DNA from 2 places in the Streptomyces sp. RKAG293 genome. Region 1 is predicted to be linked to the other one. Evidence: predicted binding sites of a transcription regulator. Region 1 holds the regulator's gene; the other holds the start of a gene.
The links. Region 1 encodes HrcA, which represses chaperone genes, less so after heat shock. Its sites were predicted from a motif close to TTNGCACTCNGNNNNNCNGAGTGCNAA; they were not measured.

Region 1 (15,646 bases):
AGCTCCGGATCGTCCCGGTGGGTGCCCTGGTGGCCGCCCGCCTCCGTCCCCTGCACGCACACCGCGTCGGCGCCCGCCCACTGGGCGGCGAGCGCCTCACCGGGTGTGGTGACCGTGACCACGGTGTACGTCCCGGCCTTCGCGAACGCGTCGAAGACCGGCCGGTCAGGGCAGCCGAACGTGAAGCTGACGACGGGGACCGGATTGTCCAGCAGGATCGCGACCTTGGCGTCGTACGCGTCGTCCTGCCCCGATTCGGGGTCGCCGAGCGGGGTGGAGTACCAGGCGGCCTCGCCCGCGAGCTGCTCGGCGTAGACCTCGACGGCGGACCGGTCGGCGGTGTCGGGCTGCGGAGTGAAGAGATTCACGCCGAAGGGGTTCGACGTCAGGCCGCGCAGCTGCCGGATCTCCTCGTACATCGCTTCCGGCGTCTTGTACCCGGCGGCGAGGAAACCCAGGCCGCCGGCGTCACTCACGGCCGCGGCGAGCCGCGGGGTGGACCCGCCGCCGGCCATCGGCGCCTGGATGATCGGGAACGCCGAGAACGACGAGAGATCGGTCAACGCGGACATACGCCCATCGTTTCACGCCGGGCGGGCCCGAACAGGTCGGGCCCGCCCAAGGGCGGCACCCCGGCCGAAGGCTGGGGGACGGTCGGAGCCGGAACCGGCGCCCCGCTGGACGCCGCCGGCGGCCTCAGCGGCCGTTGAAAGCGTCCTTCAACCGGGAGAACAGCCCCTGCTGGCCGGGCTGGAAGTGACCGGTGGGCCGCTCCTCGCCGCGCAACTTGGCCAGCTGCCGCAGCAGGTCCTCCTGCGCGGCGTCGAGCTTGTTGGGCGTGATGACCTCGACGTGCACGATCAGGTCACCACGGCCGCCGCCCCGCAGATGGGTCACCCCGCGCTGGTGCAGCGGGATCGACTGGCCGGACTGGGTACCGGGCCGGACGTCGATCTCCTCCATGCCGTCGAGCGTCTCCAGCGGGCACTTCGTGCCCAGGGACGCCGCCGTCATCGGGATCGTGACCGTGCAGTGCAGATCGTCGCCGCGCCGCTGGAAGGTCGGGTGCGGAAGCTCCCGGATCTCCACGTACAGGTCACCGGCGGGGCCGCCGCCGGGGCCGACCTCGCCCTCGCCCGCCAGCTGGATGCGGGTGCCGTTGTCGACGCCCGCCGGGATCTTGACCGTGAGCGTGCGACGGGACCTGACCCGGCCGTCGCCCGCGCACTCCGGGCACGGCGTCGGCACCACGGTGCCGAAGCCCTGGCACTGCGGGCACGGCCGCGAGGTCATGACCTGGCCCAGGAAGGACCGGGTGACCTGCGAGACCTCACCGCGGCCACGGCACATGTCGCAGGTCTGCGCCGCCGTGCCGGGCGCAGCGCCCTCGCCTGAGCAGGTGCCGCACGTCACCGCCGTGTCGACCTGGAGGTCCTTGGTGGTGCCGAAGGCCGCCTCGTCCAGCTCGATCTCCAGCCGGATCATGGCGTCCTGGCCGCGCCGGGTCCGCGACCGCGGCCCGCGCTGCTGGGACTGCCCGAAGAAGGCGTCCATGATGTCGCTGAAGTTGCCGAAACCGGCTCCGAAGCCGCCCGCGCCACCGCCGCCGGAGGACGACAGAGGGTCGCCGCCCAGGTCGTAGACCTGCTTCTTCGCCGGGTCCGAGAGCACCTCGTACGCGGCGTTGATCTCCTTGAAGCGCTCCTGGGTCTTCGGATCCGGATTCACATCCGGATGCAGCTCGCGCGCGAGGCGGCGGAAGGCCTTCTTGATCTCGTCCTGTCCGGCGTCACGGCGCACGCCAAGGACCGCGTAATAGTCCGTGGCCACCTACGACTCCGCCAGGATCTGTCCGACGTAACGTGCCACTGCGCGTACCGCTCCCATCGTTCCGGGGTAGTCCATGCGGGTCGGTCCGACCACACCGAGTTTGGCGACTGCCTCGTCGCCCGAACCGTAGCCGACCGCCACAACGGATGTGGAATTCAAGCCCTCGTGAAAATTCTCATGCCCGATCCGCACGGTCATGCCCGAGTCGTTGGCCTCACCGAGGAGCTTGAGGAGCACCATCTGCTCCTCAAGGGCCTCCATGACCGGCCGGATCGTCAGCGGGAAGTCGTGGTTGAAGCGGGTCAGGTTCGCCGCGCCGCCGAGCATGATGCGCTCCTCGGTCTCCTCGACGAGCGTCTCCAGCAGCGTCGCCAGCAGGATCGACACCGACGGCCGGTCGTCGTACTCGAAGCCGTCCGGCAGATCCGCCACCAGCGGCGGGACGTCCGCGAACCGGCGGCCCACCACCCGGGCGTTCAGCCGGGCCCGGACATCGGCGAGCAGCGTGTCGCTCATCGGCGCCGGGCAGTCGATGAGCCGCTGCTCGACCCGTCCGGTGTCGGTGATGAGGACCAGCATGATCCGGGCCGGGGCCAGCGCCAGGAGCTCGACGTGCCGCACCGAGGAGCGGGTGAGCGACGGGTACTGGACGACGGCGACCTGCCGGGTGAGCTGCGCGAGCAGCCGTACGGTGCGGCCCACCACGTCGTCGAGGTCCACCGCGCCGTCCAGGAAGTTCTGGATCGCGCGCCGCTCGGCGGACGTGAGCGGCTTCACCCCGGCCAGTTTGTCGACGAACAGCCGGTAGCCCTTGTCCGTCGGGATCCGGCCCGCGCTGGTGTGGGGCTGGTGGATGTAGCCCTCGTCCTCCAGCGCCGCCATGTCGTTGCGCACCGTGGCCGGCGAGACGCCCAGGCCATGGCGCTCGGTGAGCGCCTTGGAGCCGACCGGCTCCTCGGTGCCCACATAGTCCTGGACGATGGCGCGCAGTACTTCGAGTCTGCGTTCGCTGAGCATCGCGCACACCTCCAGCCGTAGATCCCGCACCAGCACTGCCGTGGCCTGGCACTCATCCGATACGAGTGCCAACATCCCCCGCAGTCAGTGTACGGCGGAGTAGCAAGGCCCCGGCAAGGGTCGCAACGGTAGCGCGCGGGCAGGGTTCCCCGGCGATAGCGTCACAGGGTGGATACCGCAGAGTCCGGCGCCGACGGCTGGGAGCACCTGGCTCCCGGCGTCGCCCGCCGCCGTCTTCCCTTCCTCGACGTCACGATCGGCCTGGTCGTGGGTGACGAGGGCGTACTGCTCATCGACACCGGCTCCACCCTCGCCGAGGGCGCTCGACTACGGCTGCAGGTGCGGGAACTGACCGGTCGCCCTGTGACGCACATCGCTCTCACCCACGCCCACTTCGACCATGTCTTCGGCGCCGCCGCCTTCTCCGGGGTGCGGGTGTACGGGCACCGGGCACTCGACGGCTGCCTGGAGCGCGGCCGCGACGCGCTCCGCGAGGACGCGGTCACGCACGGCGTCGGCCCCGGGCCCGCGGCCGAGGCGGCGGACGTCCTGGTGCGCCCGGACCGGCTCGTCGACGACGGGTACGAACTCGACCTCGGCGGCGGCCGCACCGCCCTGCTCTTCCACCCCGGCACGGGCCACACCACCCACGACCTGGCCGTGTACGTGCCCGGAACGCCCGCCGTCGTGTTCTGCGGCGACCTCGTCGAGGAGTCCGGCGAACCGCAGGCGGGCCCCGACGCCGTCCCCGCCGCCTGGCCCGCCACCCTCGACCGGCTGCTCGCGGTTGGCGGCGAGACCGCTGTCTACGTCCCCGGCCACGGCGCCGCCGTGGACGCCCGCTTCGTCCGCGCCCAACGCGACGCCCTGACGGCCCGGTTCACCGCGTCGTAGCCCCCGCCCAGGACGCTGTCCTGGATACGATCCGCCCATGCGCAGCAGAGAGTACGGTCCCGACCTCACCCCGCCCTGGAAGAAGAGCGTGCCCGCGCCCGAGGTGGCGGCGGAGCCGGATCTGGTGGTGGAGGAGGTCTCGACGGGCTTCTGCGGGGCGGTGGTCCGCTGCGAGAAGACGGCGGAGGGGTTGACCGTGACGCTGGAGGACCGCTTCGGCAAGCACCGGGTCTTCCCCATGGAGCCGCGCGGCTTCCTGCTCGACGGCGAACCCGTCACCCTCGTCCGCCCCCGCACCGGCGGCCCCGGCGCGCAGCGCGGGCCGCTGCTGTCCGCGTCGGGCTCGATCGCGGTCCAGGGCGCCCGCGCCCGGGTGGCGCGGGCCGGACGGATCTACGTGGAGGGCCGGCACGACGCGGAGCTGGTCGAGCGGGTCTGGGGCCACGACCTGCGCGTCGAGGGCATCGTCGTCGAGTACCTGGAGGGCATCGACGACCTGCCGGCGATCGTCGCCGCGTTCTCCCCCGGCCCGGACGCACGGCTCGGCGTCCTCGTCGACCACCTGGTGCCGGGATCGAAGGAGTCCCGGCTCGCGAGCCAGGTCTCCGGCGTCGCCGACGTCCTCGTCGTCGGCCACCCCTACATCGACGTCTGGGAGGCCGTGAAGCCGTCCTCCGTCGGCATCCCCGCCTGGCCCTCCGTACCGCGCGGCCAGGACTGGAAGACCGGCGTCTGCGAGGCGCTGGGCTGGCGGGAGACCACCGGCGAGGCCTGGCAGCGGATCCTGGCCTCGGTCCACACGTACAAGGACGTGGAACCGGCACTGCTGGGCCGCGTGGAAGAACTGATCGACTTCGTCACGGCCCCCTGAGCCGGCCTGCCCACGCAGCACCCCATCCAGCCCTTGCGCCACGGCCCCCACCCGCTCAGTCGACCAGGTCCCGCACCACCGCATCGGCCAGCAACCGTCCGCGCAGCGTGAGAACGGCCCGCCCGGCCGCAAAAGGCTCCGGCTGGAGCAGCCCATCCGTCACCGCTCGCGCCGCGGCCGCCGCCCCCGCCGGCGCCAGCAACCCCAGCGGGCACCCCGCCGCCAGCCGCAGCTCCAGCAGGATCCGCTCGACGCGCCGGTCCTCGTCCGCCAGCAGCTCCCGTCCCGCGCCGGGGCTGCGCCCCTCGGACAGCGCCTGCGCGTACGCGCCCGGGTGCTTGACGTTCCACCACCGCACGCCGCCGACGTGACTGTGCGCGCCGGGGCCCGCGCCCCACCAGTCCGCGCCGGTCCAGTACAGCTCGTTGTGCCGGCAGCGCCCCGCTTCGGTCGTCGCCCAGTTCGACACCTCGTACCAGTCGAATCCGGCCGCGGCGAACCGCTCGTCGGCGATCAGGTACCGGTCGGCGTGCACGTCGTCGTCGGTCATCGGCACCTCGCCGCGGCGGATCCGCCGCGCCAGCTGGGTGCCCTCCTCGACGATCAGGGCGTACGCGGAGACGTGGTCGGGTCCGGCGCCGATCGCCGCGTCCAGCGAGGCCCGCCAGTCGTCGTCCGACTCGCCCGGCGTGCCGTAGATCAGGTCCAGGTTGACGTGTTCGAAGCCGGCGGCGCGCGCCTCCGCGACGCAGGCCTCCGGCCGGCCCGGGGTGTGTTTGCGGTCCAGGATCTTCAGGACGTGCTGCTTGGCGCTCTGCATGCCGAACGAGATCCGGTTGAAGCCGCCCGCCCGCAGCTCCGCGAGGTAGGCCGGGTCGACGGACTCGGGGTTGGCCTCCGTGGAGATCTCCGCGCCCGGCGCGAAGCCGAACTCGGCGCGGATCGCGGCCAGCATCCGGACCAGGTCGGCGGCCGGGAGCAGCGTCGGGGTGCCGCCGCCGACGAAGACGGTCTCGACCTGGCGCGGGTCGTCGCCGAGCACCTTGCGGGCGAGCCGGACCTCGTCGATCAGGTAGTCCGCGTAGTTCTCCCGTGAGGCGAGGACCCCGCCGGAGCCACGCAGCTCGCTCGCGGTGTAGGTGTTGAAGTCGCAGTAGCCGCAGCGCGTGGCGCAGTACGGGACGTGCAGATAGAACCCCAGCGGCCGGGCGCCCGCCCCTGCGAGCGCGCTCGCGGGCAGCGCCCCGTCCTCGGGCATCGGCTCACCATCAGGCAGTACGGAAGGCATGACCCCATTGTCCGCCCCCGGCGGCGGCGCTCGTCCCACCCGCTCGGGGACGGACCGCCGCCGGGCTCACCCGGCCTGGTCTCAGGCCTCGCGCGATCCCGCGTACATGTCGTCGATCAGCGACTGGAACTCGCGCTCGACGACCGGCCGCTTGAGCTTGAGGCTCGGGGTCAGGTCGCCGTGCTCGACGTCGAGGTCGCGGGGCAGCAGCCGGAACTGCTTGATCTGCTGCCAGCGCTGCAGGTCCTCGTTGACCCGCGCCACATAGCCCTCCATCATCTCGCGGGCCTGCGGGGAGGCGACGACCTCGGCGTAGCTCCGTCCTTCGAGCCCGTTCTCGGTGGCCCAGCCGAGGATCGTCGGCTCGTCCAGGGCGAGCAGCGCGGTGCAGAAGTTGCGGTCCGCGCCGATCACCAGGACGTTGCTGACGAACGGACAGACCGCCTTGAACTGGCCTTCCACCGCGGCGGGCGCGATGTACTTGCCGTTCGAGTTCTTGATGATGTCCTTCTTGCGGTCGGTGATCGTCAGGAAGCCGTCCGCGGACAGCTCGCCGATGTCACCGGTGTGGAACCAGCCGTCGGGCTCGAGGACCTCGGCGGTCTTCTCCGGCAGCCCGTGGTAGCCCTGCATGATGCCGGGGCCGCGCAGCATGATCTCGCCGTCCTCGGCGATCCGGACCTCGAGGCCGGGCAGCGGCTTGCCGACGGTGCCGGTGCGGTACGACTCACCGGGGTTGACGAAGCTGGCGGCGCTGGACTCGGTGAGCCCGTAGCCCTCCAGGATGTGGATGCCGACGCCGGAGAAGAAGTAGCCGATCTCGGGCGCCAGCGCGGCGGAGCCGGAGACGCAGGCCCGCAGGTTGCCGCCGAACGCCTCGCGGATCTTGGCGTAGACGAGCTTGTCGGCCACGGCGTGCTTCGTGGACAGCCCGAAGGGGGCGCTGGCCTTGCCGGTGAGGCGCAGGTTGTTCTGGGTGACCTTGGCGTACTCGCGGGCCACTTCCGAGGCCCACTTGAAGATCTTGTACTTGGCGCCGCCGCCCGCGCGGGCCTTGGCCGCCACGCCGTTGTAGACCTTCTCGAAGATCCTGGGCACGGCCGCCATGTAGGTCGGCTGGATCAGCGGCAGATTGGTGATGATCTTGTCGACCCGGCCGTCCACGGCGGTGACGTGGCCGATGGTGATGTGGCCGGCGGTGAGCACCTTGCCGAAGACGTGCGCCAGCGGCAGCCACAGGTACTGGACGTCGTTCTCGTCGAGCAGGCCGACCGACTGGATCGCGCGGGCCATGTAGGCCCAGCAGTCGTGCGGCAGCCGGACGCCCTTGGGGCGGCCGGTGGTGCCGGAGGTGTAGATCAGCGTCGCGAGCTGGTCGCGGGTGATGGCACCGACGGCGTCCTTGACGGCCTCCGGGTGCTTCTCCAGATACGCCGTTCCGCGCCGCTCCAGCTCGTCGAGCGAGAGCACCCAGCCGTCACCGGAACCGTCGGCGCCCTCGACGCCGGTGGCGTCGATCACGACCACATGGGCGAGCTCCGGGAGCTCCGCCCGCCGCTCGCGGGCCTTGCCGACCTGTACGGCGTCCTCCGCGATCAGCACCCGGCTGCCCGAGTCGGCGAGGATGAAGGCCGTCTCGTCGGCGTTGGTGCTGGGGTAGATCGTCGTCGTGGCCGCACCCGCGCACAGCACTCCGAGGTCGGCGAGGATCCACTCGACCCGGGTCGCGGAGGCGATGGCCACCCGCTCCTCGGGACGGATCCCGAGGTCCATCAGACCGGCCGCGATGGCGAACACCCGTCCCGAGGCCTGGCCCCAGGTCAGTGAACGCCAGCTGTCCGGGCCCCCGGCCGCGTCGATCACGGGGTAGCGGTATGCCTCCGCGTCGGGAGTCGACTCCACCCGTTCGAGGAAGAGTGTCGCCACGGATGGCGGTCGGGTCTCGATCAGCGTCTGTGTCTCTGTCACGACATCCTCCGGGCCCGCGCCTGCTCTGTTAACTCACCAGTAACCTCTGCGTCGCGATCAGAGTAGAGGCCCATCGCCCGGCGCGTAAGGGGCTCAGGGCCGCTCGTTGCAACCGTAACCAATCGTGTAGGTGCCAGGTACATCCTTCGGACGCGTCGCAGGTGGGGGTTGTGCCCGCGAACCGGGCCGGATGCGCGGAGGGCGCCCCTCCGTTTCCGGTGGGGCGCCCTGGGCGCGGAGTGTGACGCGAAGAACTACTTCTTGCCCTTGCTCTCGCTGCCGCCGCCGTCGGAGTCCGTGGACAGCACCGCGATGAAGGCCTCCTGCGGGACCTCCACGCTGCCGACCATCTTCATCCGCTTCTTGCCTTCCTTCTGCTTCTCCAGCAGCTTGCGCTTACGGGAGATGTCGCCGCCGTAGCACTTGGCGAGCACGTCCTTGCGGATCGCGCGCACCGTCTCACGGGCGATGACGCGGCTGCCGACCGCGGCCTGGATCGGGATCTCGAAGTTCTGCCGCGGGATGAGCTTGCGCAGCTTGTCGACCATCCGGACGCCGTACGCGTACGCCTTGTCCTTGTGCAGGATGGCGGAGAACGCGTCCACCTTGTCGTGGTGCAGCAGGATGTCGACCTTGACGAGGTCGGCGGTCTGCTCGCCCTTGGGCTCGTAGTCCAGCGACGCGTAGCCGCGGGTCTTGGACTTGAGGTTGTCGAAGAAGTCGAAGACGATCTCGGCCATCGGCAGGTCGTAGCGCAGCTCGACGCGGTCCGCCGACAGGTAGTCCATCCCGAGCAGCGAGCCGCGGCGGGACTGGCAGAGCTCCATGATCGCGCCGACGAACTCGTTGGGCGCGAGGATCGTCGACTTCACCATCGGCTCGTACACCGAGGTGATCTTGCCCTCGGGGAACTCGCTCGGGTTGGTGACGATGTGCTCGGAGCGGTCCTCCATCACCACGCGGTAGACCACGTTGGGCGCGGTGGCGATCAGCTCCAGGCCGAACTCGCGCTCCAGCCGCTCGCGGACCACGTCGAGGTGCAGCAGGCCGAGGAAGCCGACGCGGAAGCCGAAGCCGAGCGCGGCGGACGTCTCCGGCTCGTAGACCAGCGCGGCGTCGTTGAGCTGGAGCTTGTCCAGCGCCTCGCGCAGCTCCGGGTAGTCCGAGCCGTCGAGCGGGTACAGGCCGGAGAACACCATCGGCTTGGGATCCTTGTAGCCGCCCAGGGCCACGGTGGCGCCCTTGGACTGCGACGTGATCGTGTCACCGACCCTGGACTGCCGGACGTCCTTCACACCGGTGATGATGTAGCCGACCTCACCGACCCCGAGGCCGTCGGAGGGCGTCATCTCCGGACCGGAGATGCCGATCTCCAGCAGCTCGTGGGTCGCGCCGGTCGACATCATCTGGATGCGCTCGCGCTTCTTGAGCTCACCGTCCACGACCCGCACGTACGTGACCACGCCACGGTAGGAGTCATAGACCGAGTCGAAGATCATCGCGCGGGCCGGGGCCTCGGAGATGTTGGCGCCGACCGGGGCCGGCACCTTCTTCACGACCTCGTTGAGCAGGTCGCCCACGCCGACGCCGGTCTTCGCGGAGACCTTGAGCACATCGGACGGCTCGCAGCCGATGATGTGCGCCAGCTCCTCGGCGAACTTCTCCGGCTGGGCGGCCGGCAGGTCGATCTTGTTGAGCACCGGGATGATCGCGAGGTCGTTCTCCAGCGCCAGGTACAGGTTGGCGAGGGTCTGGGCCTCGATCCCCTGCGCCGCGTCGACCAGGAGGACGGTGCCCTCGCAGGCGGCGAGCGACCGCGAGACCTCGTACGTGAAGTCCACGTGGCCCGGAGTGTCGATCATGTTCAGGATGTGGGTCGGGGCCGTGGCGTCGCCGTCCGTGGGCGCCCAGGGCAGCCGGACCGCCTGGGACTTGATCGTGATGCCACGCTCACGCTCGATGTCCATGCGGTCGAGATACTGGGCACGCATCTGCCGCGGATCGACCACACCGGTCAGCTGGAGCATCCGGTCGGCGAGCGTCGACTTGCCATGGTCGATGTGCGCGATGATGCAGAAGTTACGGATCAGCGCCGGGTCGGTACGGCTCGGCTGCGGAACATTGATCGGGGTCGCGGGCACGCAGGGTCCTGTTTCTCGACGCTTGACGTCTGACGTCTGTAGGCGGATCGATACGTTGACCCCCATCGTCCCATGACTGGAGGCCTGGGACCGGTTTGGGAGGTCGTGCGGGCGGCTGGTAGCCTGGAGCACTGTGCCTCGTGCCCTGTGACCCGAGGCGCTCAGTCAAGTGTCTATGCAAAGTACCCGAACCTGAGAAGGCTCTTTCGTGGCGAACATCAAGTCCCAGATCAAGCGGAACAAGACCAACGAGAAGGCGCGCCTGCGCAACAAGGCGGTCAAGTCCTCCCTCAAGACCGCGATCCGCAAGGCCCGCGAGGCCGCGGCGACCGGTGACGTCGAGAAGGCCACCATCGCCAACCGCGAGGCCGCGCAGAAGCTCGACAAGGCCGTCAGCAAGGGCGTCATCCACAAGAACCAGGCCGCGAACAAGAAGTCCGCGCTGGCTCACAAGGTCGCCTCGATCAAGGCCTGACCGTTTGACCGGGGCCCCTGGGCCCCAGCTCGCCGGAAACGGAACCAGCGGCCCCTCTACCGCCCGGACCGGCAACCGAAAGACATCGCGCCGCGCTCGGCCGTTCGCCACGCGGGTGCGGCGCACACAGCAGCATCCGAAGGCCCCGCAGCCATCCTCACGGGACGGCAGCGGGGCCTTCGGCGTTGCCATATCCTCACGGCATGTCGACGCCGCCTGATCAGCCGAGCGCCTACCCGTATCCGGGTCCCCAGTCCGCCGCGCAGCCCTCGCCCGGGTTCGGGCCGCCGGTTCCGGCCCAGCAGAACCCGTACGCGCAGCCCGCGCCGCACCAGGTACCGCAGCAGCCGGGCCAGCCAGGGTCGTACTACGGGCCGCAGGGTCCGCCGATACCGCAGCTGCCTCCGCCGCCGGGCGGTGGCTCCGGCGCCGGGAAGGCCGTGCTGTGGGCGGCCGTCGGCGCGGTGGTCGCGTCCGCGCTCTGGGGCGGCGGGGTGCTCCTGCTCGGCGGGAAGGACAAGGACACCGCGACCGCCGACCTCAAGGGCTACAAGATCCAGTCCGATGTCTGCACGGCCACCGACGTCTCGGCCTTCAAGGGCAAATACCCGGAGAACGACAGCTCCCCGGTGACGTACACGCTCAAGCACGACGCACTGGACGACATGTACTGCGACATGGACCTGAAGATGTCGGGGTCGAGCTACGCGGACGCCTATCTGAACACCACGGTGCAGCTGCACAAGGTGACCGATCCGTCGGCCGAGTTCGTGGCGCGGTGGGAGAGCTACACACAGCGCAAGGGCGACTACAAGGCCGAGAAGGTCCCCGGCCTCGGTGACGCGGCCTATCTGGTCACCGAGGACACGATCAGCGGCTCGTCGGGCTCGCGCTCGGTGACGCTGGCCGTACGGGACGGCTGGATGACGTACCAGATGGCCTGGAGCATGTACCTGTCCTCGCTCGACAAGGACAAGACCCCGCCGACGGTGAGCGAGGTCACCAGCTGGGTGAAGAGCTCCACGACCGCGACGCTGGCCAAGCTGAAGAACTGAGCGGGCCGGACGGAGCACGACGGGGCCGGCCGGAGACCTGCCGGACCGCCCGCGACCGCAGGAGCAGCCGGCCGGGCTGCTACGAGCGGTCGCGGGCGGCGCGGGCCACCGCCACGACGGCCTTCTCCAGGGCGTAGGCGGGGTCCGCGCTGCCGCCCTTGACCGCGGCGTCCGCCTCGGCGACGGCGCGCAGCGCGGCGGAGACTCCGTCGCCGGTCCAGCCGCGCATCTGCTGGCGCACCCGGTCGATCTTCCACGGGGGCATGCCCAGGTCACGGGCGAGCTGGCCGGGGTTGGCGCCGCGCGGGGCGGAGGCGAGCTTGCCGATGGCGCGCACGCCCGAGGCGAGGGCGAAGGTGATGCCGGGCAGCGGCTGGCCCACCGAGAGGGCCCAGCGCAGCCGCTCCAGCGCCTCCGCGGTCCGGCCGGTGACGGCGAAGTCGGCGACCTCGAAGCCGGTGGCCTCGGCGCGGCCGGTGTAGTAGCGGGCGACGACGGCCTCGTCGATCGTCCCCTCGACATCGGCGACGAGCTGGGCGGCGGCGCTGGCCAGCTCGCGCAGGTCGCTGCCGATGGCGTCGACCAGCGTCTGGGTGGCCTCGGGGGTCGCGGAGCGGCCCAGGGTGCGGAACTCGCTCCGGACGAACGCCAGCCGGTCGGCCGGCTTGGTCATCTTCGGGCAGGCGACCTCGCGGGCCCCCGCCTTGCGGGCCGCGTCCAGCAGCGCTTTGCCCTTGGCGCCGCCCGCGTGCAGCAGCACCAGGGTGATCTCCTCGGCGGGCGCGTCCAGGTACGCCTTCACGTCCTTGATCGTGTCCGCGCCGAGGTCGTGCGCGTCGCGCACGATGACGACCTTGCGCTCGGCGAAGAGCGAGGGGCTGGTCAGCTCGGCGAGGGTGCCGGGCTGCAGCACTCCGGGGGCGAGGTCGCGCACATCGGTGTCGGCGTCGGCGGCGCGCGCCGCCACGATCACCTCCCGCACGGCGCGGTCGAGCAGCAGGTCCTCCTGGCCCACGGCGAGCGTGAGCGGAGCGAGCAGATCGTCTGGGGAACTCTTCCTGGCCATCGCCGACCAGCATCCCACGGGGTACTGACAGCGGCGGCCATGGCGGAGAATGGTCCGGTGAGCGACGTACGACATGTCCTGGTGCTGCCCGACCGCGATTCCGCCGAGGAGGCCGCCGAGGCGGCCATGGAGCGTTTCGGCCTCCCCTTCGAGCCGCAGCTCGTCCGTGACGCGCTGGCCGGCGAGGACGACGCCGAGGACGCCCAGTGGCTGGTCGTGGTGGAGGACGAGGAGGGCCGCCTCGAGGGCGCCGCCCTGCACGCCCTGGCGGAGGAATTCGACGGCTGGCGGGAACAGCCCCGCGAGTAGCGCCGCGAGTGTCCGGATGCCGGACGGGGCCCAGGTCCGGAGATCTGCCGGGCGGGGCCCAGGTCCGGAGATGTAGGGCCGCGGCCCATGGTGGCGTCCGCGGGCGTTCGGTAGCGTCCCGGGGCATGACGACCCCTGCCGCACCACTCACGCCTTCCGCCTCTTCCGCCGCTGCCGTCCCGCCCCTTCCGGACGGGCCCCGGAGCCTGAAGCAGCGCAAGGACGAGGCGCTACACCGGCTCGAACACGACGCGGACGTATGGGTGGCCACCGCCGACGCCCAGGGGACACCGTGCCTGGTGCCGCTGTTCTTCCTGTGGGACGGCGAGGCGCTGTGGCTGTCCACCCGCGGTACGAATCCCACCGGCCGCAATCTGCGGGACAGCGGGCTGGTGCGGGTCTGCCTGGGGCACACCCGTGACGTCGTCCAGATCGACGCCACGGCCAGCACCCTGACCGCGGCGGAGCTGCCCGTCGAAATCGGTGACGCCTTCGCCGCGAAGGGCGACTGGGATCCGCGCGGCGACGGACCGTCCTATCTGTGGTTCCGGGTCCAGCCGCACACCGTCCAGGCCTGGGGCACCGTGGCCGAGTTGAAGGAGCGGGACCTGATGCGCGATGGGCAGTGGCTGCTCTAACAGGAATCTATCGAGTTCGATAGCCCGAGTGATCCATTGCTTCGCATACACCATGGAACGGCAATATTGACGACGGATTTCGTTGTTCTGAATCTCTTGACGCGTTCTTGGCGCCCGGGGTTTGATGCCGGGGATGAAGCGGCCGTTCCGCTTCGATTTTCCCTGGACCGGAGGCGGTAAGCCCCCTCAGCACCATCCGATCGGACCCCGCATGACTGACACGCTGCGTCCTCCGCACTCCCCCATCGCGCCGCCCGTCACCCCGCCGAAGGCCCTCACCCGGTCCATCGGCGTGGTCGGCGGCACGCTGCTGACGCTGTCCTGCCTGACGCCCGCCTCGTCGCTCTTCGTCATCGTGCCGGGCCTCTTCGGGGATCTGGGTACCGGGACGGCGCTGACCATCGTGATCGCGGCCGTCCTGTGCATCGCGGTGGCCTTCTGCTACTCCGAGCTGGGCACCCTCATCCCGAGCGCGGGCGGCGAGTACGCCATGGTCGGGACGCTGATCGGCCGGCTGGCGGGCTGGGTCGTCTTCATCCTGTCGCTGATCGTGGTGATGATCGTGCCGCCGATCATCGCGCTCGGCACCGGCGAGTACCTCGAACCGATCATGCACATCAACGCCCAGTGGGCGGGCGCGGGCGTCATGCTGCTCGCCACCGTCATGGGCCTGCTCGATCTGCGGGCGAACGCCTGGATCACCGGCGTCTTCCTGGTCCTCGAGGTCATCGCGGCCGGGGTCGTCGCCGTCCTCGGCTTCTCGCACTCCTCCCGTTCTGCGTCCACGCTCATCCACCCGGTCGTCGAGGCTACGGGCGGTGCTCCGGGCAGCCCGGCCACCGCCGCCCTCACCGGCGGCGCGATCGTCGCGGGGCTGGCCGTGGCGCTCTTCGTGCTGCAGGGCTTCAGCACCGCGGTGTACCTGTCGGAGGAGATGGAGAACCCGCGCCGGAACGTCTCGCGGACCGTGCTGTGGACGCTGGGCATCGGCGCCGTGGTCGTCATCGTCCCCACCATCGCGATCACACTGGGCGCGCCCGACATGCAGACCCTGACCGAGGGCAACCTCTCGGCGATGGTGAAGGCCTGGAGCAACTCCGCCGTGGGTACGTTCGTCAGCCTGTGCATCGCGCTGGCGATCATCAACGCGGGCATCGTCATGGTCATCCAGAACTCCCGGGTGCTCTACGCCTCCGCCCGCGACCGCGCCTGGCCGCGGCCGGTCAACAAGGCGTTCTCCACCCTGAACAGCCGCTTCGGCTCCCCGTGGGTGGCCACCCTGGCGGTCGGCGTGCCGGGTGCGGCGCTCTGTTTCGCGCCGCTGGACACGCTCACCAACGTGACCGGCGTCGCGGTCGCCGGAATGTATCTGCTGGTCGCGATCGGTGCCCTCGCCTCACGGCGCGGCAGGCACAAGTCGCGGCCCGCGTGGCGGATGCCGCTGTGGCCCGTGATCCCGGCGGTCCTGATCGTGGTGATGGCCTACGTCCTGTACGTGCAGGAGATCAAGGACCTCGCGATCACCGGCGGCATCGTGGCCGTCGCCTGTCTGTACTGGCTGTTCTACCTGCGGCCCCGCCAGGACACCCGCTGGGTGATCACGGTGCCGGAGGAGCAGCTGGGCCTGGAGGACGAGCCCGCGCCCGCCACGGCGGGCTGAGAACAGCGCGATGGTGCGGCGGCGCGGCGAGGGCCGCGTCACGCCGGCTCCATCGTTGTGGCCTCCCGGGCCGGGATCTCCTCCTGGTCCGGGAGTTCGCGTATCCGGGGTACCGGCGAGGGCAGCAGCCACAGGACGCACAGCACCCCGCCGACGGTGGCGATCCACAGTGTGGGCCGCAGTCCGAGTGCCGTGCCGAGCACGCCGCCCGCGAGGGCGCCGAGCGGGCGGATGCCGTGGTTGAACATGCGGAACGCCCCGGTCACCCGGGCCCGCAGCCGGTCGGGGATGACGGCGCTCTGCAGGGAGCCGCTGGCTATGTCCAGCACCATCACCCCGAATCCGGAGATGAATTCGGCGAGGAAGAGCAGGCCGAGGACCAGCGGGGTGGGTCCGCCGGCCAGCGGCACCAGGATCAGCGGGGTGGGGAAGAC
Region 2 (15,646 bases), 2.1 Mb from region 1:
GCAAGATCGCCGCGGCGCTGCCGTCAGGCGCCGAAGTGCTCGTCGCCGACGGCGACTTCAGCTCCCTGGTGAACCCGTTCGCCGGCCGCGGCGACCTGGCCCTGCGCTCCGTCCCGCTGGCCGGCCTGGCGGCCGAGGTGCGGCCGGGCACGGCGCTCGTCGCCGTCAGCGCCGTCCAGTCGGCCGACGGCCGCGTCGCCGACCTCCCGGCGATCCGCGCCGCGGCCGCCGCCCACGGCACCCGCACCCTCGTCGACGCCACCCAGGCGGCCGGCTGGCTCCCCCTGCGCGCCGACGACTACGACTACCTCGTCTGCGGCTCCTTCAAGTGGCTCCTCGGCGCACACGGCGTCTCCTTCCTCACCGTCCGCCCCGGCACGGAAGACGGCCTCTCCCCCGCGTTCGCCGGCTGGTACGCGGGGGACGACCCATGGGCCGAGTGCTACGGCCCGATCGCCCGACTGGCGACGACGGCACGGCAGTTCGACGCGTCGCCGGCGTACCTGGGATTCGTGGCGGTGGCGGAGTCGCTGACGCTGATCGAGGAGGTGGGGGTGGAGGCGATCTTCCACCACGACGTGTCGCTGGCTACGGCGTTCCGGGACGGGGTGGCGGAGTTGGGGTTCCCGGCGATCGGGGAGGGCGGGTCGGCGATCGTGTCGGTTCCGGGGTTGCCGGGCGGGGTGGCGGAGCGGTTGGTGGAGGCGGGGGTGGAGTTGGCGGCGCGGGCGGGGAGTCTGCGGTTCGCGTTTCACTTGTACAACGCGTCTGCTGATGTGGAGCGGGTGCTGGGGGTTCTGCGGGCGGGGTGACGGGGGTCGGGGGCCGGGTCCTCCGGTGGGGGGTTCGAAATCGACTATTTACGAGCCTGGCGGCTCACAAATAGCTCGGCAGCATTTCGAACCCCCCACCTGCGGCCCCGTCCCCCTCACGTCACAACCGGCCCGCAGGTGCCGATGTACGTCCGCCCCTGCCGGCAATGGGCGGGTGGGTGGGGAAAAGCCCGCCCGCAGGCGCAACGGTCTGCTGCGGCCCACGTACCCGCACCCCCGCCGGCAGGCGTGTGGCGGGGGCTGACGTATCCGCGTCCCCGGCGCATATCGTCGAAGGATGCTGCTGCTCTCTGTCAACGTCGGCCGGCCGCAGGCCAATCCCTGGAAGGGGATCGCCTCCACCGGCATCGACAAGCGTCCCGTGACCGGTCCGGTGGCCGTGGTGGCGCCCGGGGCCAAGGGGACCGGGGCCGTGGGGCTGGCCGGGGACCGGGTCTATGACGTGAAGCATCACGGGGGAAACGATCAGGCCGTGTACGCGTACGCCCGGGAGGATCTCGACGGGTGGGAGGAGGAGCTCGGGCGCGAGCTGCCCAACGGGGTGTTCGGGGAGAACCTCACGACGTCCGGGGTGGATGTGAACGGCGCGCTCATCGGGGAGCGGTGGCGGGTGGGGGGCGGGGTGGTGCTGGAGGTGTCGTGTCCGCGGATTCCGTGTGTGACGTTCGAGGGCTGGCTGGACCGGCCGGGATGGCTCAAGCGGTTCACCGCCGCCGCGGTGCCCGGGGCGTATCTGCGGGTCGTCTCGGCGGGCGAGATCAGTGCGGGGGACGCGGTGGAGGTCGTCGGGCGGCCGGAGCACGAGGTGACGGTCGCGCTGGCGTTCCGGGCGCTGACCGCCGAGCCGGAGCTGCTGCCGCGGCTGGTCGTCGCGGACGCGCTGCCCGCCGGGGATCTGGAGCGGATCCGCCGGAGGGTCGCCGGGCGGGGGCCGCGAACGTAAGGTGCTTTCCATGTCGCGACTCCTGTCACTCAACATCGGCCGTCTGATGGCCGTCGACTACTCGGACCGTGGGACGACCGGGATCGACAAACGGCCCGTCGACGGCCCGGTGGCGGTGGCCGACCCCGGGCCGCAGGGCGTGGCGGGCAGCGGTGTGGCGGGCGACGACATCATCGACCGGCGGTTCCACGGCGGGGACGACCAGGCCGTGTACGCGTTCGCGCGGGAGGATCTGGACCGCTGGGAGGGGGTGCTCGGGCGGGAGCTGCCCAGCGGGGTGTTCGGGGAGAACTTCACGACGGCCGGGGTGAAGGTCAACTCCGCGGTGATCGGGGAGCGCTGGCGCGTCGGTGAGGTGGTGCTGGAGGTGACCTCGCCGCGGATACCGTGCCGCACCTTCGCCGGGTGGATGGACGAGAAGGGGTGGGTCAAGCGCTTCACCCAGGACCGCCGGCCCGGTGCCTTCCTGCGGGTCGTCGAGCCGGGTGCGGTGCGGGCGGGTGACGGGATCACCGTGCTGTCGCGGCCCGATCACGAGGTGACCGTCGAGTTCCTGTTCCGGGCGATGACGACGGAGTCGGAGCTGCTGCCGCGGACGCTGGTGGCGATCGATCTGATCAACAGGTCGTACGCGGAATCGATCCGCAAGCGGCTCGGCTAACTTCATGGCATGACGACTTCACTGATCACCGGCTCGACGGCAGGGATCGGCGCCGCCTTCGCGCGCCGGCTCGCGGCTGACGGGCACAACCTGGTGCTGGTGGCCCGGGACGCCGAGCGGCTGCGTAAGCAGGCGGCCGAACTGCACGACCGGCACGGCATCGAGGCGGAGGTGCTCTCCGCCGATCTGTCGCGGGACGACGGGATCGCGGCCGTCGAGGCACGGCTCGCGGACCGGGCCCAGGCGGTGGATCTGCTGATCAACAACGCCGGGTTCGGCAACAAGGGGCGCTATCTCGAGGTCTCGATGGCCGATGAGCTGACCATGCTCAAGGTGCACTGCGAGGCCGTGCTGCGGCTGACGAGCGCGGCGGCGGACGGCATGCGGGAGCGGGGACGTGGCGGCGTGGTGAACGTCGCGTCGGTCGCCGCCTTCGTGCCGCGCGGGACGTACGGGGCGAGCAAGGCGTGGGTCGTGCAGTTCACGCAGGGCGCGTCGAAGGATCTGGCGGGGACCGGCGTACGGCTGATGGCGCTCTGCCCGGGCTTCGTACGGACCGAATTCCATGAGCGTGCCGGGATGGGGACGGACAACATCCCGGGCTGGATGTGGCTGGACGCGGACAAGCTGGTCGCGGCGGCGCTGAAGGACCTGGCTCGCGGCAGGACGCTGTCCGTGCCGGACCCGAGGTACAAGACGCTGATGGGCCTGGTGAAGCTGGCGCCGCGCGGCCTGCTCGGCGGGGTCACCTCCAGGACGGGCCGCAAGTACGGGCCGCAGTAGCCGCTGCCCGGCGGCAGCTGCGGAAGGCGCATTTCTTACTAAAATGGAGGTATTCCACCCGGCTCGGGAGGTACACCATGCATTTCACCCAGATCATCGACTTCAAGACCGAGCAGTTCGACGACATGAACCAGCTCATGGACCGCTGGGTCGAACAGACCAAGGGCAAGCGGACCGCGAGCCACAGCGTCATCGGCAAGGACCGCGCCGACGCGTCCCACTATGTCGAGATCGTGGAATTCCCGTCGTACGAAGAGGCGATGAAGAATTCCCAGCTTCCGGAGACGGAGCGGATCTTCCAGGAGATGGTGGCGCTCTGCGACGGGGTGCCCACGTTCACGGACCTGGACGTGGTCCGGGACGAGCAGCTCAACAAGGCGGCCTGCCGCCGGTTCTTCGAAGAAATCGCCAATGACGGCGATCTGGACGCCATCGACGAGATCTTCGCGGCCGGTTACCGCGATCACGACCCCGGCAAAGAGGCGGACACCGTGGGAACCGCAGCCCTGCGCGCGGACGTCGCCGGATACCGGGCGGGGTTCGACTTCCGGTTCACGATCGACGACCAGCTCGCCGAAGGGGACTGCGTGGCGAACCGGTGGACCTGGACCGCCACCCACGTCGCGGAGTTCCGCGGCATGCCGGCCACCAACCGGCAGGCCCAGATGACCGGCCAGACGGTCTTCCGGTTCCAGGACGGGATGATCGCGGAAGGCTGGTGGAACCACGACCTGCTCGGCCTGCTGACCAAGCTCGGCGTGATCGAAATGCCGCACTAGCGGGCGGTACCAGTAGCGGGTGGCACGGCGAAAGGCCCCTGCTCCCGCCGGGCGGCGGGAGCAGGGGCCTTCGTGCGACAGAGCGCGGCTACAACGTCAGTGCGAGTGGCCGTGGCCGCCGTGGCCGGCGTCGCCCTCGTCCTCGGCCGGCTTCTCGACGACCAGGGTCTCGGTCGTGAGCAGCAGGGCCGCGATGGAAGCGGCGTTCTCCAGCGCGGAGCGGGTGACCTTGACCGGGTCGATGACGCCGGCCTTCACGAGGTCGCCGTACTCGTTGGTGGCGGCGTTGAAGCCGTGACCGGCCTCCAGCTCCGCGACCTTGGCGGTGATGACGTAGCCCTCGAGGCCCGCGTTCTCCGCGATCCAGCGAAGCGGCTCGACGGCGGCGCGGCGGACGACCGCGACACCCGTGGCCTCGTCGCCGGTCAGGCCGAGGTTGCCCTCGAGGACCTTGACGGCGTGGACGAGAGCGGAGCCACCGCCGGAGACGATGCCCTCCTCGACCGCGGCGCGGGTCGCCGAGATGGCGTCCTCGAGACGGTGCTTCTTCTCCTTGAGCTCCACCTCGGTGGCCGCGCCGACCTTGATGACGCAGACGCCGCCGGCGAGCTTCGCGAGGCGCTCCTGGAGCTTCTCGCGGTCCCAGTCCGAGTCGGTGGCGGCGATCTCGGCCTTGATCTGGCCGACCCGGCCGTCGATCTCGGCCTTGTCACCGGCACCGTCGACGATGGTGGTGTCGTCCTTGGAGATGGTCACGCGGCGGGCGGTGCCCAGCAGGTCGAGACCGGCCTGGTCGAGCTTGAGGCCGACCTCTTCGGCGATGACGGTCGCACCGGTGAGGGTGGCGATGTCGCCGAGCATGGCCTTGCGGCGGTCGCCGAAGCCCGGGGCCTTCACCGCGACGGCGTTGAAGGTGCCGCGGATCTTGTTGACGACGAGGGTGGAGAGCGCCTCGCCCTCGACGTCCTCGGCGATGATCAGCAGGGGCTTGGACGCGCCGGCCTGGATGACCTTCTCCAGCAGCGGCAGCAGGTCCTGGATCGAGGTGATCTTGCCCTGGTGGATCAGGATGTACGGGTCGTCGAGGACGGCCTCCATACGCTCCTGGTCGCTGACGAAGTAGGGCGACAGGTAGCCCTTGTCGAAGGCCATGCCCTCGGTGAAGTCCAGCTCCAGGCCGAAGGTGTTGGACTCCTCGACGGTGATGACACCGTCCTTGCCGACCTTGTCCATCGCCTCGGCGATGAGCTCGCCGACCTGCTTGTCCTGGGCGGACAGCCCGGCGACGGCCGCGATGTCTTCCTTGCCCTCGATCGCGCGGGCGGTCTTCAGCAGCTCCTCGGAGACAGCCTTGACCGCGGCGTCGATGCCCTTCTTCAGGGAGGCGGGGGAAGCGCCGGCGGCGACGTTGCGCAGGCCCTCGCGGACCAGTGCCTGGGCCAGCACGGTGGCGGTGGTGGTGCCGTCACCCGCGATGTCGTTGGTCTTGGTCGCCACCTCCTTCACGAGCTGGGCGCCAAGGTTCTCGTACGGGTCGTCGAGCTCGACCTCACGGGCGATGGTGACACCGTCGTTGGTGATGGTCGGCGCGCCGAACTTCTTGTCGATGACGACGTTGCGGCCCTTGGGACCGATCGTCACCTTCACGGTGTCGGCAAGCTTGTTGACGCCACGCTCAAGGGCGCGACGGGCGTCCTCGTCAAACTTAAGGATCTTCGGCACTGCGTCCTACCTCGTCTTTTCCTCGTCAAAGACCAAACCCCGGGCGCCGGGTCAGTAGACACGGATACCCGGGGAAGGTCACGGCTGCTGCTAGTGGTGAAGCAGACCTACTTCTCGATGACCGCGAGAACGTCGCGGGCCGAGAGGACGAGGTACTCCTCGCCGTTGTACTTCACCTCGGTGCCGCCGTACTTGCTGTACAGCACGACGTCGCCGACGGAAACGTCGAGCGGAAGACGGTTACCGTCCTCGAAGCGGCCCGGGCCCACGGCCAGGACGACGCCCTCCTGGGGCTTCTCCTTGGCGGTGTCCGGGATGACCAGGCCGGAGGCCGTGGTCTGCTCAGCCTCGAGCGCCTGGACCACGATGCGGTCCTCGAGCGGCTTGATGGCAACCTTGCTGCTGGCGGTCGTCACGTTCCGACCTCCCCCTTCAAAGGGCTAACGGGAGTGTCTGTCTGGGTGGCGACCTGGTAGGCCCGTCGTCGCGGGTGCCGGACCTGCCCGTCGCTGTTGTGCTGGCACTCGGCAGTGCTGAGTGCCAGCACCGAGACTAGGACGGCTTTAGCACTCGGTCAAGCGGAGTGCCAACGGAGCGCCGCCGGAACGGTGCCGGACGCCTCCGGCCTGGAGGACAATCGAAGCGTGGATCTTGACGCGTTCTCCTACCTGCTGACCCCCGCCGGGCAGGCCCTGCTGGGGTCGCTGCGCGACTACGACCCCGCCCGCGAGCTGGCGGAGGCGACCCGGCTGCGGCGTGAACACCCCGCGGAACTGGTGTCGGCGGCGCTCGGCCAGGCCCGGCTGCGGCAGCGCGGGGAGGCGAAGTTCGGGGCGGACGCGTACCGGATGTACTTCACCCCCGTCGGGGTGGAACAGGCCACCCGCACCGAGGTGGCGGAGTACCGGGCGGAGTGCTTCAAGGCGCTGGGCGTACGGCGGCTGGCCGATCTGTGCTGCGGCATCGGCGGGGACGCCATCGCGCTCGCCCGGGCCGGCGTGGCGGTGCTGGCGGTCGACCGGGACCCGCTGACCTGCGCGGTCGCGCGGGCCAACGCGGAGTCGCTGGGCCTCGCCGACCTCATCGAGGTGCGCTGCGCCGATGTGACCGAGATCGCCACCGACGGCTACGACGCGGTCTTCGTGGACCCGGCGCGGAGGGGAGGGCGTGGGCGGATCTTCGATCCGGAGGCGTACTCGCCGTCGCTGTCCTGGGCAATCGGGGCGGCCCGCCAGGTGCCGGTGGCGGCCCTGAAGGTCGCGCCGGGCATCCCGCACGAGGCCGTCCCCGACGACGCCGGGGCGGAGTGGATCTCGTACCGCGGTGACGTGAAGGAGGCCGTGCTGTGGTTCGGGAAGAACCCCGGCTCGGTGAGCGCGACCCTGCTGCCGTCCGCGGGCACCCTGTGGACCGGCGCCCCGCTCCCCGACCCGCCGGCCGGCCCGGTCGGCCGGTACCTCTACGAGCCGGACGGCGCGGTGATCCGCGCGCACCTGGTCGCGGAGGTCGCGGAACAGGTCGGCGGGCGGCTGATCGACGAGACGATCGCGTACATCACCGCCGAGGAACTGCGCCCGACGCCGTTCGCGACGGCGTACGAGATCACCGACGTGCTGCCGTTCGGCCTGAAGAAGCTCAAGGCGCTGCTGCGGCAGCGCGGTGTGGGCGTCGCCGTCATCAAGAAGCGCGGCTCCGCCATCGAACCGGAGGAGTTGCGCAGGAAGCTGAAGCTGGAGGGCCCGCACTCCGTCACGGTCTTCCTGACCCGGGTGGCGGGCGCGCCGTCGATGCTGCTGGGCCAACCGGTCAACACCCCGTAGGACGGCCGGGGGACGCGCCGCGGGCCGACCGGTGTCCGGCGGCACCGGACATCGCCTGACGCGGCATCATCCGCGCCGATAACCTGCTGCCGAGGGCTGGTGAACCGGGGGGCCGGGATGGACGAACTGAGGCCGGACGACCCGCGCAGGGTCGGACCGTACGAGTTGCTGAAGCGGCTCGGCGCGGGCGGTATGGGCGAGGTGTACCTCGGCAGGTCGCGCAGCGGCCGGGCGGTCGCCGTCAAGCTCGTCCGGGCCGAGATCGCCGCGGATCCCGGCTTCCGCAGCCGGTTCCGCCGGGAGGTGGACGCGGCCCGCGCGGTGTCCGGCTTCTGGACGGCGTCGGTCGTGGACGCCGATCCGGAGGCGGACCGGCCCTGGGTGGCCAGCCAGTACCTGGAGGCACCCGACCTCGGGGTCCTGGTGCAGCGCGACGGGCCGCTGCCGGAGGCCGCGCTCAGGGCGCTGGGCGCGGGCCTGACGGAGGCGCTGGCGTCGGTGCACGCGGCCGGCCTGGTGCACCGCGACCTCAAGCCGGGCAACGTCCTGATGGTCGCCGACGGACCGCGGGTCATCGACTTCGGGATCTCCAAGGCGCTGGACGGCGCCACGATGCTCACCGGGACGGGCGCGGTGATCGGCACGGCGGGGTTCATGTCCCCCGAGCAGGCCGTCGGCGGGCGGGTGGGCACGGAGAGCGACGTCTTCTCGCTCGGCTCGGTCCTGGTGTTCGCGGCCACGGGCCGGGCGCCGTTCGGGACGGGGACGGTTCCGGCGCTGCTGTACCGCGTGGTGCACGACGAGCCGGACCTCGGCGGCGTGCCGGCCGCCCTGCGGCCGGTGGTCGCCGCCTGCCTCGCCAAGGACCCCCGGGAGCGCCCGGGGACGGATGCCCTGATCGACACGCTGACCGCCGCCCGCGAGGACCCGAGGGCGCACCGGCCGACCGTCGTCGCGCCGGCCGCCGCCCCACCGGCGACACCCGCCGCACCCACGCCCGCACCCGCCGTCGTCGCCTTCACCGCCGCCGCGCCGACCGCCACCGCGCCGCCGGTCGCGGCTCCAGCTCCGATGGCGGCTCCGGTCGCGGCCCCGGGCAGGTATGAACTCGCGCAGCGGGCACCGGTGTCCGGCGGCCTGGGCCTGGCGGGCAGTGCGGGGATCTTCACGATCGCGCTGGTCCTGTCCTCGGTGGCCGAGGTGGGCCTGATCGGCAACAAGGTGACCACGACGAGCCTCATCGTGGTCGCGCTGTTCACCACCGTCCTGACATGGGCGCTGCGCGCCCTGATCAGGGCTCGGCGCACGGCCGACGTCTCGGTCGGCCTGGACGCGGCCGGGCTGCGACTGCGGCACGGCGGCGCCGAATGGTCCCGGCCGTGGGCCGAGGTGCAGGAGGTCGCGCTTTTCCATGCCCATGGCGCAGCCGGGCGGCGCGGGTGCTTCCTCCTGCGGGCGACCGTTCCGGCCGGCAGCCTGCGGGCCGTCCCGCCGAAGGAGTTCGGCGTGAGATCCGGGTCCGTGGGCGTCACCTCCGCCACGGCGCGGCGCAGCGCGGGCCTCGTTCTGCGGCTGGACGCGGCCGGGGAGCGGAAGCTGTCCGCGGCGCTGGAGCGGTACGCCCGCCGCGCCTACCGGCAAGGGCCGGCGAGCACGGGCACGGGCTGACGGCTCAGACGTAGTCCTCCAGGCGCGCCACGGTGAAGCCCTGCTCGGAGATCATGCGCAGCAGGTTGGCGGTCATCTCCGTCATGGAGGTGCCCTTGAGCTCCGAGGGGCCGCGGAAGTGGGCGAGGATGATGTCGCCGGGGTGCAGTTTCTTGTCGGCGCGCTGGTACTGCATGCCCTTGATCTGCATGGACTCGCGCCACAGGATGAGCGCCTGGAGTCCGCAGGACTTCGCGGCGGTCTTGGTGGCCTCGTTCAGGTTGCCGTAGGGCGGCCGGAAGAGGCGGGGTGTGGTGCCGTACTCGGCTTTCAGCTTCGTCTGCTGGGTGCATATCTCGTGACGCTGGGCGGACTCCGACTCGGTCCGCAGGTTCGGGTGCGTCAGCGTGTGGTTCTGTATCGGGTTGCCGAGCTTCTGGAGCGGCTTGAAGTAGCCGTAGTCGCTCCGGATGATGTCGTCGGTCAGGAACATCGTGAAGGGGATCTTCAGCTCGCCCATCATGGTGACGAACTTCGGGTCCTTCTCCGCGCCGTCGTCGAAGGTGACGAAGACGATCTTCTCCTTGGTGGGGATGTCGCTGACCACCGGCGGCGTCCCGGAACCGGTCTTCACCGGCTTCACCTTGGGCGGCGCCGGAGCCGGCGCCATCGGCTTGATCTTCCACTTGCGGAACGCGGCGGCGGTGTCCGCGCCCTCGCCGGGCGCGGTGCTCCCGTCCGACGAGGGAGCGGCGGCAGGGCCCGTCCCGGAAGCGGCCGGTGCGGCCTTCGGCGAGGACGCGGCCGTGGAGCACCCGGTGACGAGCAGGAGACCGGAAACGATCAGTCCCGCCGCTTTTATGTGCATATGTAAGCCCTATGCTGTTCGTTCAAAACGCCATCTGTGTACTGAACGATGCAGAAAAGCGGCCGGGGGTTCCGCCAGCTCGGGCAACTCGGCCTCGTAGGGCGCGTCCCACCAGGTGATGACGAGCACCCGGTCACCGGGTGCGGAGAAGTGCTCGCGGCGCAGCGGGGCCGGTGCCAGCTGCTGGGCGCGGACCCATTCCAGCAGCTCGGCGCCCCGCCCCTCGGCGGCCCGCGCCTCCCACATCAGGGCGACGGTCATCAGTACAGGTTGTCCTTGCTCAGCTCGTGCACATGGTCGTGCGAGTGGGCGTGCTCCTCCGGGTGCGGGTGCGAGTGGCCCGGTACGGAGACCTCGGTGACGGGCAGTGAGGAGTCGGCCGGCAGGTCCCAGGTCGACGACGGCCGGTTGCGCGCCACCATCTCCGCGCCGAGCGCCGCGACCATGGCGCCGTTGTCCGTGCACAGTTCCCGGCGCGGCACCCGCAGCACGATGCCCGCGTCCTCGCAGCGCTCCAGCGCCAGCGAGCGCAGCCGCGAGTTCGCCGCGACCCCGCCGCCGATCATCAGGTGGTCCACGCCGTTCTCCTTGCAGGCCCGGATCGCCTTACGGGTCAGCACGTCCACCACCGCCTCCTGGAACGACGCGGCCACGTCCGCCACCGGCACGTCCACGCCGTCCCGGCGCTGCGCCTCGACCCAGCGCGCGACGGCCGTCTTCAGCCCGGAGAACGAGAAGTCGTACGGCGCGTCGCGCGGGCCGGTCAGGCCGCGCGGGAACCTGATGGCCTTCGGGTCGCCGTCGCGGGCGTGCCGGTCGATGGCCGGGCCGCCGGGAAAGCCGAGGCCCAGCACCCGGGCGACCTTGTCGAACGCCTCGCCCGCCGCGTCGTCGATCGTCGAGCCCAGCGGCCGCACATCACTGGTGATGTCCGGTGCGAGCAGCAGCGACGAGTGCCCGCCGGAGACCAGCAGGGCCATCGTCGGCTCGGGCAGCGGGCCGTGCTCCAGCTGGTCCACGCAGATGTGCGACGCGAGGTGGTTGACGCCGTAGAGCGGCTTGCCGAGCGCGTAGGCGTACGCCTTGGCGGCGCTCACGCCCACCAGCAGCGCGCCCGCGAGCCCGGGGCCCGCGGTGACGGCGATGCCGTCGAGGTCGCTCGCGGCGACCCCCGCCTCCTTCAGGGCGCGCTGGATCGTGGGGACCATCGCCTCCAGATGCGCCCGGCTGGCGATCTCGGGGACCACGCCGCCGTAGCGCGCGTGGTCGTCGACGCTGGACGCCACCGCGTCGGCGAGCAGGGTGTGCCCGCGGACGATGCCGACACCGGTCTCGTCGCAGGAGGTCTCGATGCCGAGGACAAGCGGCTCGTCAGCCATCAGTTGTGGTTCCTTGTACGGAGGAGGGTTCGGTCATACGCATCACGAGGGCGTCGACGTTGCCCGGTTGGTAGTAGCCCTTGCGGAAGCCGAGCGGCTCGAAGCCGAAGCGCTCGTAGAGCCGTTGGGCGCGGAGGTTGTCGACCCGGACCTCGAGCAGCACCTCGTGGCACTCGAAGGCGGTGGCCTGGTGCATCAGGTCGGCGAGCAGCCGGGCGCCGAGGCCGGTGCCCCAGTGGTCGCGGGAGGCGGCGATGGTCTGCACGTCGCCGGTCCCGGCGATCGCCGCGAGCCCCGCGTAGCCGACCAGCCGGCCGCCACCGCCAGTGTCTGCGGCAGCGTCCCCGGCGACCTCTCCGGCGACGTCCTCGGCCACGATGTAGTGCCTGGTGGCCAGCGGGTGCCGCGCGTCGGCCAGCTCGGACCAGAACATGCCGCGCGACCAGGCGTCCTCGGGGAAGAGCTCCAGTTCCAGCTCCATCACCCGGTCCAGGTCCCACCAGCGCATCTCGCGCAGTGTCACCGTCACTTGGGCAGGACCGCCTTGTAGCCGGCCGGCACCTGCGCGTCGGGCCGCCGCAGGTACAGCGGCAGCGGGGGCGCGAACTCCGCGCCCTCCGCGAGCCGTACGGCGCCGAGCGCGGCCAGCGCGCCGGCGGACTGGTGCTCAGGAGCCCGTACGTCCGTGAAGACCTCCGGGTACAGGGCTGCTCCCGCGCCGACGGCGGGCAGCCCCGCGACCCTCTGCGCGATATCGGCGGGACGGTCGACGGCGGGCTCGGTCACCCGCTCGCGCGGGCTGGCGTAGCGGGCCCAGTAGACCTCTTTGCGGCGGGCGTCGGTGGCCACCACGAAGGGGCCGCCGAGTCCGGCGAGACCGGCCGCGTACGCGATCCCGTCGAGGGTGCAGATGCCGTGCACGGGCACCCCGAGCGCGTCGCCGAACGCGGCGGCGGTCACCAGGCCGACCCGCAGCCCGGTGTACGGCCCGGGGCCGGTCCCGACGACGATGCCGGTGACGTCGCCGATCGCCGCCCCGGCCTCGCTCAGCACCCGGTCGACGGCCGGCATGAGCAGTTCTCCGTGCCGCCGGGCGTCGACGACCGTCGATTCGGCGAGCACCCGCCCGCCGTCGTGGAGCGCGGCGGTCACAGCGGGCGTAGCGGTGTCAAAAGCAAGCAGAAGCACGGTGACACCCTACGGCCCCGCCCCATCCCCCGGGCCGGCCGCGGCAGCGGTGGGGGCGGTGGCCCGGGCCACCGCACCGGTCACAACACCCGGCCGCCCGGCGCCCGCTCGCGCGGTCATCGGGCGGGCCCCGGCTGCTAACGTCGACCACAGCCCGCAAACCCCTCCGGAGGAGCGAACCAACCGTGCCAAGGATCGGGTCGGGGACCCTCGTGACAGGCCTCACCGCTGCCGCGCTCGCCGTCATCGCCGTACTGGCCGTCCAGGCCTCCGGTTCCGCGGCGGACCACCCCGTGACGGCCCGCCCCTCGAGCCCGGCCGCCACCGCCCCCACGGCCAAGGTGCCGCCGGTCACCAAGGTGCCGGCGCTGCCCGCGAACACCGGCAGCGGCAAGCGCGTGGTCTACGGCCTGGCGGCCAAGCGGGTCTGGCTGGTGAACGGCGCCAACAAGGTGCTGCGCACCTACGTCGTCGCGCCGGGCAGCGTCGATCCGACCCCCGGCCGCTACAAGGTCACCTCGCGCACCGCGCGCGGCACCGGCGGTGACGGGATCGCGATCGAGCACGTCGTGCGGTTCGCGACCGTCGGCAGCACCGTCATCGGCTTCAGCGCGGCGGTGGACGCCTCGATGCCCAGCCCGGACCCGCAGAAGAAGACCGGCGGCATCCGTGAGACGCCCGCCGACGGCGACGAGCTCTGGAAGCTCGCGGTGATCGACACGAGGATCGTCGTCGTCCGCTGATCGCTCACGCGATCAAGCGATCAAGGACGCGGATTCCACCGTACGAGTGAGTGGCGGCCGGCTGCTACGCGGCGTCGCGGCGTTCCCCGTCGTGCTCGTCCGGCGGGGTGGACACGGCCGTCGCCGCCGCGCCCGCGGCCAGCAGCTCGCTCATCGACGGCAGTGCGGGGATCGCGGGACGGGTGGGGACGGCGGGAACGCCGGGGACCACGGGGGCAGCCGGGACCGCGGGGACTGCGGCGGGCTTCGGCGCGTCCGAAGTGCCATGAGCCGGCATGCGTGCCTCCTGAGGGAATGTAGGCAGCCTCGACCAACATCTGCACTCCCATGCGACCACGCCGGGCCACCCGCGCGCAACATCTTCCCGACACGTTGTCGGAACGCCTCCCCGCCGGCTGGGCGCCGAGCTAGGGTCTGTCGTCTGGATCTCCGCGACGCCGCGGAGATCCAGACGACAGGCCCTAGCCGCCGAGCGGCGAAAGGTCCTGGTTGACCCAGCGCGGCCCGATACCGGTGACGGTCACCTCGCGCACGTCATCGACGTCGCTCTCGCCGTCGGCGTCGATGTCAGTGCCGGTGTCGGTGCCGTGGTGACCGGCCTCGCCGAGCGTCCGCGAGATGACGACCTGCAGCCGGGCCTCGGACAGCTCCTCGACCTTGCCCTCGCCCCATTCGACGACCACCACCGATTCGGGCAGCGAGACGTCGAGGTCCAGGTCCTCCATCTCGTCGAGCCCGCCGCCCAGCCGGTACGCGTCCACGTGCACCAGGGCGGGCCCGCCGCTGAGCGACGGATGCACCCGGGCGATCACGAAGGTCGGCGAGGTCACCGCCCCCCGCACCCCGAGGCCCTCCCCCAGGCCACGGGTCAGCGTCGTCTTGCCCGCGCCCAGTTCGCCGCTGAGCAGCACCAGGTCACCGGGAAGCAGCAGACCGGCGAGAGCCCGGCCCAACTCCCGCATACGGTCGGGGGTCCTGACCGTGAGACGGACGGATACGGGGTCGTCAGCGGTGCGCTGACCGTGCAGCGGTTCCATGTCCGCGAATGCTACGCGGCGTGGCGGACGCTATGCCTCCTGTGCCGCCTGCTGCGTCTCCGGGAGCAGCCCCAGTTCTCTGACCGTCAGCGGCAGCGGGGCCTGGACGGCGTCCGCCGCGCGGGCCAGCAGGGCGGCCAGATGGGCGTTCACCAGTTCCGGGTACTCCAGCATCACCAGGTGACCGGCGTTCTCGACGATCACCAGTTCCGCGGCCGGCAGCCGCTCCGCGATGTCGGCGCTGTGGTCGCTCGGTGTGAGCAGGTCCTTGTCCCCGGCCAGCACGAGCGCGGGCTTTCCGTCCAGGACGGCCAGCGCGTCCGCCTTCTCGTGCTGGATGAACGCCGGGTAGAACTCGGCGACGACGTCGATCGGCGTCCCCTCGATCAGCCGCTCGGCGAACCGGCCCACCGACGCGTCCACGTCGGAGGCGAACGAGTACCGCTTCACGATGCCCGCGAAGAGGTCCGCGGTGGCCCGCCGGCCGCGTTCCACCAGGTCGACCTGGGTGCCGAGGATCCGCAGCACGCCCGGCGCCAGCGCCCGGAACGCCCGCGCCCCGGCGGCCGGCAGCCCCATCGTCATGGCCGCCAGCTTGCCCGCGGACGTGCCGATGAAGGCGACCCCGGCCACCCGTTCCGTCACCAGCTCGGGGAACTGGTCGGCCAGCGCCATGATCGTCATGCCGCCCATCGAGTGCCCGACGAGCACCAGCGGCCCGTTCGGCGCGGCGGCGTCCAGCACCGCCTTGAGGTCACGGCCGAGCTGGTCGATCGTGGCGGGCTCGCCCGCGAGCTGGTCACGGCCGCGCTCGGAGCGCCCGTGGCTGCGCTGGTCCCAGTAGACGGCCCGGACGCTGCCGCGCAGGGCCGCGCGCTGGAAGTGCCAGGCGTCCTGGTTGAGGCAGTAGCCATGGCAGAAGACGACGGTGAGCGGCTGCGGCTCGGCCCCGCCGCCCCGCTTGAAGAGGCCCGTCCAGCCGCGCCGCTGCACCGTCACCGGCTGCTCCACGACGTCCTCGACCTCGTAGTACAGCTCGGTGCCGTCCTCCGCGGCCACCGAACCCGGTGTGCCGCGCAGCGCTCCGTACGGCCCGGCCGCGTCCAGCGCGAGCCGCGCCTTCCTGCGGATGCCCCGGCCGACCGTGAGCCGCTCCAGCGCGACGCCCGCGGCGGCGCCCGCCGCCACCACGCCGATCGCCGCACCGACGAAGCCGGCGCTCTTGCCGGCCCGCTCCCACTTC

Region 2: groES (co-chaperone GroES) is a predicted target of HrcA. The motif match lies at 6,285-6,311, and genes of this name have one in related genera.

Annotation. Positions count from the first base shown of each region.
Region 1 covers NZ_JAJOZB010000001.1:3,339,341-3,354,986, forward strand. The annotation lists gene LNW72_RS14860 (nitronate monooxygenase) at 1-572, opposite strand, end outside; gene dnaJ (molecular chaperone DnaJ) at 697-1,830, opposite strand; gene hrcA (heat-inducible transcriptional repressor HrcA) at 1,831-2,847, opposite strand; gene LNW72_RS14875 (MBL fold metallo-hydrolase) at 3,016-3,741, shown strand; gene LNW72_RS14880 (DUF3097 domain-containing protein) at 3,779-4,612, shown strand; gene hemW (radical SAM family heme chaperone HemW) at 4,668-5,900, opposite strand; gene LNW72_RS14890 (AMP-dependent synthetase/ligase) at 5,982-7,868, opposite strand; gene lepA (translation elongation factor 4) at 8,123-10,009, opposite strand; gene rpsT (30S ribosomal protein S20) at 10,218-10,484, shown strand; gene LNW72_RS14905 (hypothetical protein) at 10,688-11,539, shown strand; gene holA (DNA polymerase III subunit delta) at 11,619-12,605, opposite strand; gene LNW72_RS14915 (hypothetical protein) at 12,663-12,914, shown strand; gene LNW72_RS14920 (pyridoxamine 5'-phosphate oxidase family protein) at 13,040-13,552, shown strand; gene LNW72_RS14925 (APC family permease) at 13,764-15,212, shown strand; gene LNW72_RS14930 (MFS transporter) at 15,251-15,646, opposite strand, start outside.
Region 2 covers NZ_JAJOZB010000001.1:5,391,705-5,407,350, reverse strand. The annotation lists gene LNW72_RS24280 (aminotransferase class V-fold PLP-dependent enzyme) at 1-812, shown strand, start outside; gene LNW72_RS24275 (MOSC domain-containing protein) at 1,111-1,776, shown strand; gene LNW72_RS24270 (MOSC domain-containing protein) at 1,787-2,437, shown strand; gene LNW72_RS24265 (SDR family oxidoreductase) at 2,447-3,220, shown strand; gene LNW72_RS24260 (ester cyclase) at 3,298-3,999, shown strand; gene groL (chaperonin GroEL) at 4,096-5,721, opposite strand; gene groES (co-chaperone GroES) at 5,829-6,137, opposite strand; gene LNW72_RS24245 (class I SAM-dependent methyltransferase) at 6,366-7,541, shown strand; gene LNW72_RS24240 (serine/threonine-protein kinase) at 7,659-9,209, shown strand; gene LNW72_RS24235 (polysaccharide deacetylase family protein) at 9,214-10,056, opposite strand; gene LNW72_RS24230 (hypothetical protein) at 10,066-10,317, opposite strand; gene tsaD (tRNA (adenosine(37)-N6)-threonylcarbamoyltransferase complex transferase subunit TsaD) at 10,317-11,435, opposite strand; gene rimI (ribosomal protein S18-alanine N-acetyltransferase) at 11,428-11,943, opposite strand; gene tsaB (tRNA (adenosine(37)-N6)-threonylcarbamoyltransferase complex dimerization subunit type 1 TsaB) at 11,961-12,623, opposite strand; gene LNW72_RS24210 (hypothetical protein) at 12,809-13,366, shown strand; gene LNW72_RS24205 (hypothetical protein) at 13,431-13,643, opposite strand; gene tsaE (tRNA (adenosine(37)-N6)-threonylcarbamoyltransferase complex ATPase subunit type 1 TsaE) at 13,828-14,403, opposite strand; gene LNW72_RS24195 (alpha/beta hydrolase) at 14,434-15,646, opposite strand, start outside.